Regions from separate parts of the Arthrobacter sp. P4_H3 genome, predicted to be linked through region 2. Evidence: riboswitches for the same ligand, from Rfam matches in the RefSeq annotation. Region 2 holds a riboswitch; the other holds the start of a gene.
What was found. Region 2 has a riboswitch for glycine ahead of gcvP (aminomethyl-transferring glycine dehydrogenase). Riboswitches for the same ligand answer to the same signal wherever they lie in the genome.
Positions count from the first base shown of each region.

Region 1: linked by a shared signal. The riboswitch ahead of gcvP (aminomethyl-transferring glycine dehydrogenase) and the one ahead of gcvP (aminomethyl-transferring glycine dehydrogenase) in region 2 are both predicted to bind glycine.

Region 1 is NZ_JBFUKK010000015.1:2,690-8,256, reverse strand. Features, by position in the region: gene AC1DRE_RS17990 (PucR family transcriptional regulator) at 1-1,160, shown strand, start outside; glycine riboswitch at 1,237-1,335, shown strand; gene gcvP (aminomethyl-transferring glycine dehydrogenase) at 1,471-4,362, shown strand; gene gcvT (glycine cleavage system aminomethyltransferase GcvT) at 4,374-5,531, shown strand.
Region 2 is NZ_JBFUKK010000035.1:4,305-9,871, reverse strand. Features, by position in the region: gene AC1DRE_RS24480 (MFS transporter) at 1-1,013, opposite strand, end outside; gene AC1DRE_RS24475 (TetR/AcrR family transcriptional regulator) at 1,082-1,621, shown strand; glycine riboswitch at 1,772-1,870, shown strand; glycine riboswitch at 1,872-2,021, shown strand; gene gcvP (aminomethyl-transferring glycine dehydrogenase) at 2,073-4,925, shown strand; gene gcvT (glycine cleavage system aminomethyltransferase GcvT) at 4,937-5,567, shown strand, end outside.

The DNA.
Region 1 (5,567 bases), on a different contig from region 2:
TCCCGTTCATCGCCATCGCGCGAACGGTGGCTGAATCCTCCCTGCTGGAGGAATCGCGGCGGCTGCGACAGACCGCCCGGATTTACGATCTGCTCCGCACTGCCGGAGCATCCGAAGACCACATGCAGGGCCTCCTTGTGGGCCTCGCGGCTGAACTCGATGCAGAGCTGTTCGTCGTGGACAGGCGCTGCCTTCATCCGTGGCATCCGGACGGCCAGCCGCTGCCGGACTTCCTGCAGGCGGAATTGGCCCGGCTGACCGGGCGAATATCCCTGGCCGGGAAGAAGTTCCAGTGGCATCGGCTTCGGGACAGGCATGTGTTGATGATGGATATCCCCACACACGCCAATGCGCTCCTGGTGGTGCTCCCCAACGGCGAACCGCACCCGGACGCCGTCGTGCTGCTGCATGCGGCAACGGTACTGGGTCTGGAACTTTCACGAAAAGTCCTGTCCCTGGAAGGCCTGCACCGCCTGGCGAGCGAATTCCTGTTGCAAGCGGTCGACGGTCGCCTGGGAACGGCGGAACTGGAAAGCCGGCTCACGGCCTTTGATGTTCCGGCGAACGATTTCCTGATGGTTTCGATAGCGGCCGACGACGGCGAGCGGCTGGCTGACGTCCACGTCGAACTGTGGCGCCACGGCTTTCCGGCTGCCTGCCTGCGGCGCTTCAACACTCTTCATGTGGCGGTGTCCGCGGCGGTGACCGACGATATTCTGGTCCACTGTGCCGGTCCCGGGGTCCGGATCGGCATCAGCTCGCCGGCCTCTGCGCCCGGCATCCAGCGTGCGTTGCAGGAGTCGTTGTGGGCACTCGGCACGGCCAAGGGCAACGCCCTGAAGCTGTCCCGGTACGCGGAAGGTCCCTCCTGGCTGGGGCTCACGAGCTTCGAGGAAGGGACGGCGTTGGTGGAACGGCTGCTGGGCCCGATCTTCGCGTACGAACAGAGCCAGGAAGGTGATCTCATCGTGACGTTGAGGACGTACCTGGACACCCAGAGATCGTGGCAAAAGACCGCGGCGGCACTGTTCGCGCACCGGCAAACCGTCATTTACCGCATCCGGAAAATCAGCGAGCTGACGGGCCTGGACATGACCGAAACGTCCACGTTGGCCCAGCTTTGGTTTGCGCTTCAAATCCATGAGGCCATGCACAACTAGACGGGGCCTTCTTGCGCGGGCGGAGAGAACCCGCTATTCTGTGAACCGCGTCACTTCCGAGTGGCGCACACGCTTTTGATCTGCGGCGGGAGAGTCCTGCCGGTACATCCAGTCAGGCGCCGTAGGAGCAACTCCTCCCCAGGAATCTCTCAGGCCCATGTACCGCCGCGGCGAGGCAACTCTGGAAAGCAGTCCGGGCAACCGGGCTCACCGACGGTGCAAGCGGGCAATCATGCCGCGGAATCTCTCAGGTCCAATACAGAGCGGGGAGGAACCCACATCGTCGTGGCGCTCACAGGGCGCCTGAATCATGGAGTTCCTCTTGACTGTTCAATCAACCCCCACCGCCTTCGCGGACCGGCACATCGGCGCCCGGCGCCAGGCCGACGTTGACACCATGCTCAAGGCCATCGGCTACGACTCTGTCGACGGCCTGGTGGACGTCGCTGTCCCCGATTCCATCCGCCAGGAGTCTGCCCTGACGCTGCCGAGCGGCACGGCGGCGCTCAGCGAGGTCGAAGTCCTGGCCGAGCTTCGCCGGCTCGCGTCCAAGAACAAGACTGCAGTGCAGATGATCGGCCAGGGCTACTACGACACCCTCACGCCGCCGGTCATCCGCCGCAACATCCTCGAAGCCCCTGCCTGGTACACGGCCTACACCCCTTACCAGCCGGAGATTTCGCAGGGCCGGCTCGAAGCCCTGCTGAACTTCCAGACCATGGTCCAGGACCTGACGGCCCTGCCCGTGGCCAACGCGTCCCTGCTCGATGAAGCCACGGCAGTGGCAGAGGCCGTGCTGCTGATGCGCCGCGCCAACAAGAACAAGGAAGCCCGCGACGGCAAGACCGTCCTGGATGCCGACTGCCTCCCGCAGACCATCGCGATCGTCAAGGGCCGCGCTGATGCACTTGGCTTCGAGGTTGAGGTTGCCGACCTTTCCACGGGCCTGCCCGACGGCGTCATCAACGGCATCGTCCTGCAGCAGCCCGGCGTCTCGGGCCGCGTCTGGGACCAGTCTGCTGTCATTGCAGAAGCCAAGGACCGCGGTGCGCTCATTACCGTCGCGGCCGATCTCCTGGCCCTGACCCTCATCACTCCTCCGGGGGAGCAGGGTGCCGATATCGCCGTCGGAACAGCGCAGCGCCTGGGCGTGCCGCTGTTCTTCGGCGGCCCGCACGCCGCCTACATGGCTGTCCGGGAAGGCATGGAGCGCACGCTTCCCGGCCGCATCGTCGGCGTCTCCAAGGACAACGCGGGAGTGCCCGCCTACCGTCTGGCGCTGCAGACCCGTGAGCAGCACATCCGCCGCGAGAAGGCTACGTCCAACATCTGCACGGCACAGGCGCTGCTGGCCATTGTCTCCTCGATGTACGCGGTCTACCACGGCCCGGAAGGCCTGAAGGCTATCGCCGAAACGGTTCATGACCACGCCCGTACCCTCGCCACCACGCTCAAGACGGCCGGCCGCGAGCTCGTTTCCGAGTCCTTCTTCGACACCCTCACCGTCCGCGTCCCCGGCAAGGCCAGCAGGGTCATCACCGCCGCCGAAGCGCGCGGCATCAACCTGCGCGTCATCGACGCCGACACCGTCGGGGTTTCCGTTGATGAGACGACGACGCCGGAGGTCCTCTCCGCGGTTGCTGTCGCCTTCGGCGCCGGTCCGGTTGGCGCCGCGTCCGGGTTCGAACTGCCTGCCGCCGTTGTCCGCACGACCGATTTCCTCCAGCACCCGGTCTTCAATACGCACCGTTCCGAGACGCAGCTGTTGCGCTACATCCGCAAGCTGTCCGACCGTGACCTTGCGCTGGACCGGACCATGATCCCGCTGGGCTCGTGCACCATGAAGCTGAACGCCACGGCGGAGATGGAAGCCATCTCCTGGCCGGAGTTCGCCTCGATCCACCCGTTCGCGCCGGAGTCCCAAACAGCGGGCTGGCGCGAATTGATTGAAGGCCTGGAAGCTGACCTGACCGAGATCACCGGCTACGACCAGGTTTCCATCCAGCCAAACGCCGGCTCCCAGGGCGAACTTGCCGGCCTGCTGGCCATCCGCGGCTACCACCTGTCCCGCGGCGACTCCCATCGCGACGTCTGCCTGATCCCGGCGTCGGCCCACGGCACCAACGCCGCGTCCGCCGTCCTGGCCGGCATGAAGGTTGTTGTGGTGGCCACGGCCGCCGACGGCACCATCGACCACGCGGACCTGAACGCCAAGATCGAGCTGCACAAGGACGCACTGTCCGCCATCATGATCACCTACCCGTCCACCCACGGTGTGTACGACGCCGACGTCCGCGAAGTCTGCGACGCCATCCACGAGGCCGGCGGACAGGTGTATGTGGATGGCGCCAACCTGAACGCCCTGGTGGGCCTGGCGCAGCCGGGCAAGTTCGGCGGCGACGTGTCCCACCTGAACCTGCACAAGACCTTCTGCATCCCGCACGGCGGCGGCGGCCCGGGCGTGGGCCCGGTCGCGGCCAAGGCGCACCTGGCTCCGTTCATGCCCGGTGATGCCAACAGCGTTTCTTCGACGGGGACGGGTGTTGCCATCTCCGCGTCGCGCTACGGTTCTGCGGGTGTGCTGCCGATTTCGTGGGCCTACGTGAAGTTGATGGGCGGCCAGGGACTGACCGAAGCCACCAAGTCCGCGCTGCTCGCAGCCAATTATGTAGCCTCACAGTTGGATGAGCACTTCCCCGTCCTGTACACCGGCGAAGGCGGACTCGTGGCGCATGAGTGCATCCTGGACCTGCGTGCACTGACGGCTCGCACGGGCGTCACCGCCGAGGACGTGGCCAAGCGCCTGATCGACTACGGCTTCCACGCCCCCACCCTGGCCTTCCCGGTGGCCGGCACCCTGATGGTGGAGCCCACCGAGTCCGAGGACCTGGCGGAGATCGACCGGTTCGTCGAGGCCATGATCACCATCCGCCAGGAAATCGATCAGGTGGCTAATGGCGACTTCACCGTGGAGAACTCCCCGCTGCGCAACGCGCCTCACACGGCTGCCGCCGTCGTGAGTCCTGATTGGGACCGCGCGTACCCGCGTGAGCAGGCCGCCTTCCCGGTCCACCACCTCAAGCAGGACAAGTACTTCCCGCCCGTGGGCCGCATCGACGGCGCAGCCGGCGACCGCAACCTCGTGTGCTCCTGCCCTCCCCTCGAAGCGTTCGAGGACAACACAGCAGACTTCGAAAACTAAGGAAGCCTCCTATGTCTGAGAATTACACCGCTCTCTACGAGCAGCACAAGAAGGCCGGCGCCTCCTTCACGGATTTCGGTGGCTGGCAGATGCCCCTGAAGTACGAATCGGAACTGGCCGAGCACCACGCCGTCCGCACCGCTGCTGGCCTGTTCGATCTCTCCCACATGGGCGAGGTCTGGGTCAGCGGTCCGGACGCTGCAGCTTTCCTTGACTACGCACTGGTCGGCAAGATGTCGGCGATGGCCGTTGGCAAGGCCAAGTACTCGCTGATCTGCAATGCCGACGGCGGCATCATCGACGACCTCATTTCGTACCGCCGCGCTGAGGACAAGTTCCTTGTGGTCCCCAATGCGGGCAACGCCAAGGTTGTGGCGGCGGCACTGACCGAGCGGGCTGGTTCTGCCCAAGACGGCGGATTCGACGTCGTCGTTGAGGACGCCTCCGCCGAGACCTCGTTGATCGCTGTGCAGGGACCCAACGCGGAGGCTATCCTGTTGCCCCTCGTCCCGGCCGGGCAGCACGCACTGGTCACTGACCTGAAGTACTACGCCGCCGTTGAGGTAGGCATCAGCTTCAACGGCACTGTGCAGGACCTGCTCCTGGCCCGCACCGGCTACACCGGCGAGGACGGCTTCGAGATCTACATCCCGAACGTGGATGCGGCAGGACTCTGGGAAGCGCTGCTGGAAGTCGGCTCGAGCCACGGACTGATCCCCGCCGGCCTCGCCGCCCGCGACTCCCTTCGCCTGGAGGCCGGCATGCCGCTCTACGGTAACGAGCTCTCCCGCTACGTCAACGCCTACGCCGCAGGTCTGGGCCCGGTTGTCTCGCTCGCCAAGGAAAGCAGCTTCGTCGGCAGGGAGGCTCTGACGGCCATCAAGGCTGCCGGCGTCGGAACCACCATCGGCCAAAAGCTGGTCGGGCTCAAAGGCACGGGCCGGCGGGCCGCACGGGCACACTACCCCGTACTGAAGGACGGCATGCTCATCGGCGAAGTGACCTCGGGCCAGCCGAGTCCGACGCTGGGGTACCCGGTCGCCCTGGCTTATGTCGACGTTGAGTACGCCGAAATTGGCACAATCGTCGACGTCGACCTGCGCGGGAAGCCGGAACCCTTTGAAGTCGTCGCACTGCCTTTCTACAAGCGCGGCGCCGTCTCGCCTTAAGCCCGTCGGGTCCGCCCGGGGCCTGCGCTCTTCGAG
Region 2 (5,567 bases):
CGCTGGCCTTCCAGCAGCTGGAGGTGCTGGGCCAGGAAAAGAATGAAGCCGTTGAACGAAAACAGCGCCAGGACGTTGGCCGTGATGGCCGTGCTGAAAATCCTGTTCCCGAAGAGGCTCACGTCCAGTAGCGGGCTCAGGAGTCTTTTCTGGCGCCGGACGAAGACGTAGCCCATCAACAGCCCGAAGGCGATGATCGCGGCGGGTGCGACCCCGAATCCCTCCGTGGCCAGCGACTTGATGCCGTAGACCACGGGAACCATCGTCAGCAGGGACAGGGCGATGCTGGCGATGTCCGCCGTGCCGGGCCGCGGGTCCCTGGACTCGGGAATGAAAACAGGGCCGAAGGCCAGGATGGGCAGCATGATGGGCACTGCAACCAGGAGGATGGCGCCCCACCAGTACTGCTCCACGAGCCAGCCGCCGAAGATCGGGCCCAGTGCGGCACCACCCGAGAATCCTGCCGCCCAGATGGCAATGGCAAGCCGCCGCCGGTTGGGGTCCGGGAAAATGTTGCGGATCAGGGACAGGGTGGACGGCATCAGCATCGCACCGAAAAAGCCCAGTGCCGCGCGTCCGGCGATGAGCCATTCCGCGCTGGGAGCGAAGGCGGTGGCTGCCGACACCGCGGCAAAGCCCGTGCTGCCGATCAGGAGGAGCCGGCGGCGGCCGATCCGGTCGCCAAGACTCCCCATGGCCACGAGGAGCCCGGCGAGGACCAGCGGATAGGCGTCCACGATCCAGAGCAGTTGAACGCCGCTGGGTTCCAGGCTGCGGGCGATCGCGGGCAGCGCGAACGTCAGGGCGGTGTTGTCGACGGCGACCAGCAGGACCGGAAACATCAGCAGCCCGAGGGCAAGCCATTCACGTCCCGGCTTCGGGGCGCCAAGCTGCCGGCCGGTCGGCTGTGGGCCAGTGGGCTGCCGGCCGGCAGGCTGGTGCGCGGCGCGGACGGAAGCGCCGGCGGCGAGGTCCTGCGTGGCCGGCGTCGAAGGTGAGGAGAAGGTACCCATGTAATAACTGTACCGTCTGGACGGTATAGTTAAGAAATGAGCCCGGGCCACCGGGCATGATAGGAACCATGGCCAGAAAACCTGTTGCACGCGAGGCCGTGCTGGACGCCTTTGAATCCCTCCTGATTGAAGTGGGTGAACGCGCCGCCACCCTGGATGCCGTGGCGAGGCGGGCCGGCGTTTCCAAGGGCGGACTCCTGTACCACTTCCCGAACAAGGAGGCCATGATCTCGGCGCTCCTGGAGCGCATGGACCGGCTGGTCGCGGAGGATGTTCAAATCATGGCCAACGCTCCTGAAGGGGCGGCGGTTCACTTCATCAAAGCCTCCCTCTGGGCAGACACTCCGCTGGACCGGGTCTTCGTGGCCGCCACTAGGCTGGCCGAAGTGGCCCACGAGGAAACGCTGCATCGATTCGCTGCCGTCCAGGGCGCCTGGCTGGGGCTGCTGGCAGGGGACGTCGGCCCGGCGATGGCCAAGGCCGTGCTCTACATGGGCGATGGACTGTATTTCAATGCCATGCTCGCCAGCGGTCCCGGTGCCTCGCCGCCCGAAATGAGCGGCGACGTCGACAGTCTCCTGGCCGCCGTCGAACGCCTCCGCGGCTGAGCGCCGCGCGGCTGCCGAACCCGCCGTTCAGGCCCGCCGCTCCGGAGGTTCGTAACGCGGCGCCGGCGTTGTCCCTGGAGTTTGCAGACGCGTCTCCGGCGTAGGACAATGGACGCTGTGACTGTTGTCACCGCAAACTAAATATGCCTTTGATCTGCGGCGGGAGAGTTCTGCAAGTAGGTACAAGCAGGCGCCGTAGGAGCAAATCCTCCCCAGGAATCTCTCAGGCCCATGTACCGCCGCGGCAAGGCAACTCTGGAAAGCAGCAGGCTGTCCGTCCCGCGTCCCAACCCTGTTGAGACGCGGAACGCTGACATGCTGTGCTCACCGACGGTGCAAGCGGACCCATGCGAAAGCACGGCTCCGCGGAAACTCTCAGGTCCAATACAGAGTGGGGAGGAACCCGAATCGATGTGGCGTACCCTGCGCCGCCTTAGTTATGGAGTTCCTTGTGACTGTCAATTCAGCCTCCACTTCCTTCGTTGACCGCCATATCGGCGCGCGCCGCGAAGCCGACGTCGACGCGATGCTCAAGGCTGTCGGCTACGACACCGTTGACTCGCTGGTTGACACGGCCGTTCCGAAGGATATCCGGCAGGAAGTCGCCCTGACGTTGCAGGACGCCCTGAGCGAGGTCGAGGTACTGGCCGAGCTGCGCAAGCTGGCTGCCAGGAACAAAACGGCAGTACAGATGATCGGCCAGGGCTACTACGACACGGTGACCCCGGCAGTGATCCGCCGCAACATCCTCGAATCCCCGGCCTGGTACACCGCCTATACGCCCTACCAGCCGGAAATCTCCCAGGGCCGCCTTGAGGCACTCCTGAACTTCCAGACCATGGTCCAGGACCTCGTGGGCCTGCCCATCGCCAACGCCTCCCTGTTGGACGAAGCCACCGCCGTGGCTGAAGCAGTCCTGATGATGCGGCGTGCCAACAAGAACAAGGCCGCCCATGACGGCAAGACGGTCCTGGACGCGGATGTCCTGCCGCAGACCATCGCCATCGTCAAGGGCCGTGCCGAGGCGCTCGGCTTCGAGGTTGAGGTGGCGGACCTCTCCAAGGGACTGCCCGACGGCGTCATCAACGGCATCGTGCTGCAGCAGCCGGGCGTTTCCGGCCGTGTGTTCGACCACGCCGCCGTTATCGCCGCCGCGAAGGAACGCGGCGCGCTGGTCACCGTGGCGGCCGACCTGCTCTCGCTGACCCTGATTACCCCTCCGGGTGAGCAGGGCGCGGACATCGCCGTCGGCTCCACCCAGCGCCTGGGTGTGCCGCTGTTCTTCGGCGGCCCGCACGCCGCCTACATGGCCGTCCAGAAGGGTCTTGAGCGTTCCATGCCCGGCCGCCTGGTGGGTGTGTCCAAGGACAACGCCGGCACCCCGGCCTACCGCCTTGCCCTGCAGACCCGCGAGCAGCACATCCGCCGCGAAAAGGCCACGTCCAACATCTGTACCGCACAGGCGCTACTGGCCATCGTCTCCTCGATGTACGCCGTCTACCACGGCCCTGACGGACTGAAGTCCATCGCCGAGACCGTCCACCAGAACGCGCGCACCCTGGCGGCCTCCCTGCAGGGCGCAGGCCTTGAGATCCTGCACGGCAGCTTCTTTGACACCATCACCGTCCGCGTCCCGGGCAAAGCCGCCGACATCGTCGCCGCCGCCGAAGCCAAAGGCATCAACCTGCGTGGCATCGATGCAGACACGGTCGGCATCTCCGCTGACGAAACCACGACCCCGGAAACCGTCGCCGCCGTTGCCGCCGTCTTCGGCGCCGAGGTTGCCTCGGACGACGCAGGCTTCGCCCTCGACGCTGCCGTCGAGCGTTCCTCGGACTACCTGCAGCACCCGGTTTTCAACACACACCGCTCGGAAACCCAGTTGCTGCGCTACATCCGCAAGCTCTCGGACCGCGACCTCGCGCTGGACCGCACCATGATCCCGCTGGGTTCATGCACCATGAAGCTGAACGCCACCGCCGAGATGGAAGCCATCTCCTGGCCGGAGTTTGCCTCCATCCACCCCTTCGCCCCGGACTCCCAGACCGAAGGCTGGCGTGAACTGATCGAAGGCCTGGAAGCGGACCTCGCGGAGATCACCGGCTACGACCAGGTTTCCATCCAGCCGAACGCCGGCTCGCAGGGCGAGCTCGCGGGCCTGCTGGCGATCCGCGGCTACCACCTGTCCCGCGGCGATGACCAGCGCAACGTCTGCCTGATCCCGGCCTCGGCGCACGGCACCAACGCCGCGTCCGCCGTCCTGGCCGGCATGAAGGTGGTCGTCGTGGCCACCGCAGCCGACGGCACCATCGACCACGCCGACTTCCAGGCGAAGATCGAAACCCACAAGGACGTCCTGTCCGCGATCATGATCACCTACCCGTCCACGCACGGCGTATACGACGCCGACGTCCGCGAAATCTGCGACTCGGTGCACGCGGCCGGCGGGCAGGTCTACGTTGACGGCGCCAACCTGAACGCCCTGGTGGGCCTGGCGCAGCCGGGCAAGTTCGGCGGCGACGTGTCCCACCTGAACCTCCACAAGACCTTCTGCATCCCGCACGGCGGCGGCGGACCGGGCGTCGGCCCGGTTGCGGCCAAGGCCCACCTTGCGCCGTTCATGCCGGGCGATGCCAACAAGGCTGCCCACGAAGACGGTCACGGCGTGGCAATCTCGGCGTCGCGCTTCGGTTCCGCCGGGGTGCTGCCGATCTCCTGGGCCTACGTGAAGCTGATGGGCGGTACCGGCCTGACCGACGCCACCAAGTCCGCGCTGCTGGCGGCGAACTATATCGCTTCCCGCCTGAACGAGTTCTTCCCGGTCCTGTATACCGGCGAAGGCGGACTCGTGGCGCACGAGTGCATCCTGGACCTGCGTGCCCTGACGGCCAAGACGGGAGTTACGGCGGAAGACGTGGCCAAGCGCCTCATCGACTTCGGCTTCCACGCCCCCACGCTGGCATTCCCGGTTGCCGGCACGCTCATGGTGGAGCCCACCGAGTCCGAGGACCTCGTGGAGATTGACCGCTTCATCGATGCCATGATCACCATCCGCCAGGAAATCGACCAGGTGGCCAACGGCGACTTCACGGTGGAGAACTCCCCGCTGCGCAACGCACCGCACACCGCGGCCGCCGTCGTCTCCTCCGACTGGAGCCGCGAATACCCTCGCGAGCAGGCCGCCTTCCCCGTCCACCACCTCAAGCAGGACAAGTACTTCCCGCCCGTGGGCCGCATCGACGGCGCAGCAGGGGACCGCAACCTGATCTGCTCCTGCCCGCCCATCGAAGACTTCGAAAACTAAGGATTCCCGCGATGACTGAGAACTACACAGCACTCCACGAAGAGCACAAGAAGCTCGGCGCTTCCTTCACCGACTTCGGCGGCTGGCAGATGCCCCTCAAGTACAGCTCCGAACTGGCAGAGCACCACGCCGTCCGCAAGGCCGCGGGCATCTTCGATCTCTCCCACATGGGCGAAGTCTGGGTGACCGGCCCCGACGCCGCGGCCTTCCTCGACTATGCCCTGGTGGGCAAGATTTCGGCGATGGCCGTCGGCAAGGCCAAGTACTCGCTGATCTGCAACGAGGACGGGGGCATCATTGACGACCTCATCACCTACCGTCGGCCCGCTCCGGCGGAGGCCGGACAGGACAGCACTGACAGGTTCCTCGTGGTGCCGAACGCCGGCAACGCCAAGGTGGTGGCCGATGCCCTGGCTGAGCGGGCTGCAGGCTTCGACGTTGTCGTCGACGACGTGTCGGCCGCCACTTCGCTGATCGCCGTCCAGGGTCCCAAGGCCGAAGGCATCCTGCTCCGCCTGGTTCCCGCGGCGCAGCACGAGCTGGTCACCGGCCTGAAGTACTACGCCGCCGTCGAGGTTCCCTTTATGGTGGCCGGACGCAGCACCGACCTCCTGCTGGCCCGCACCGGTTACACCGGTGAGG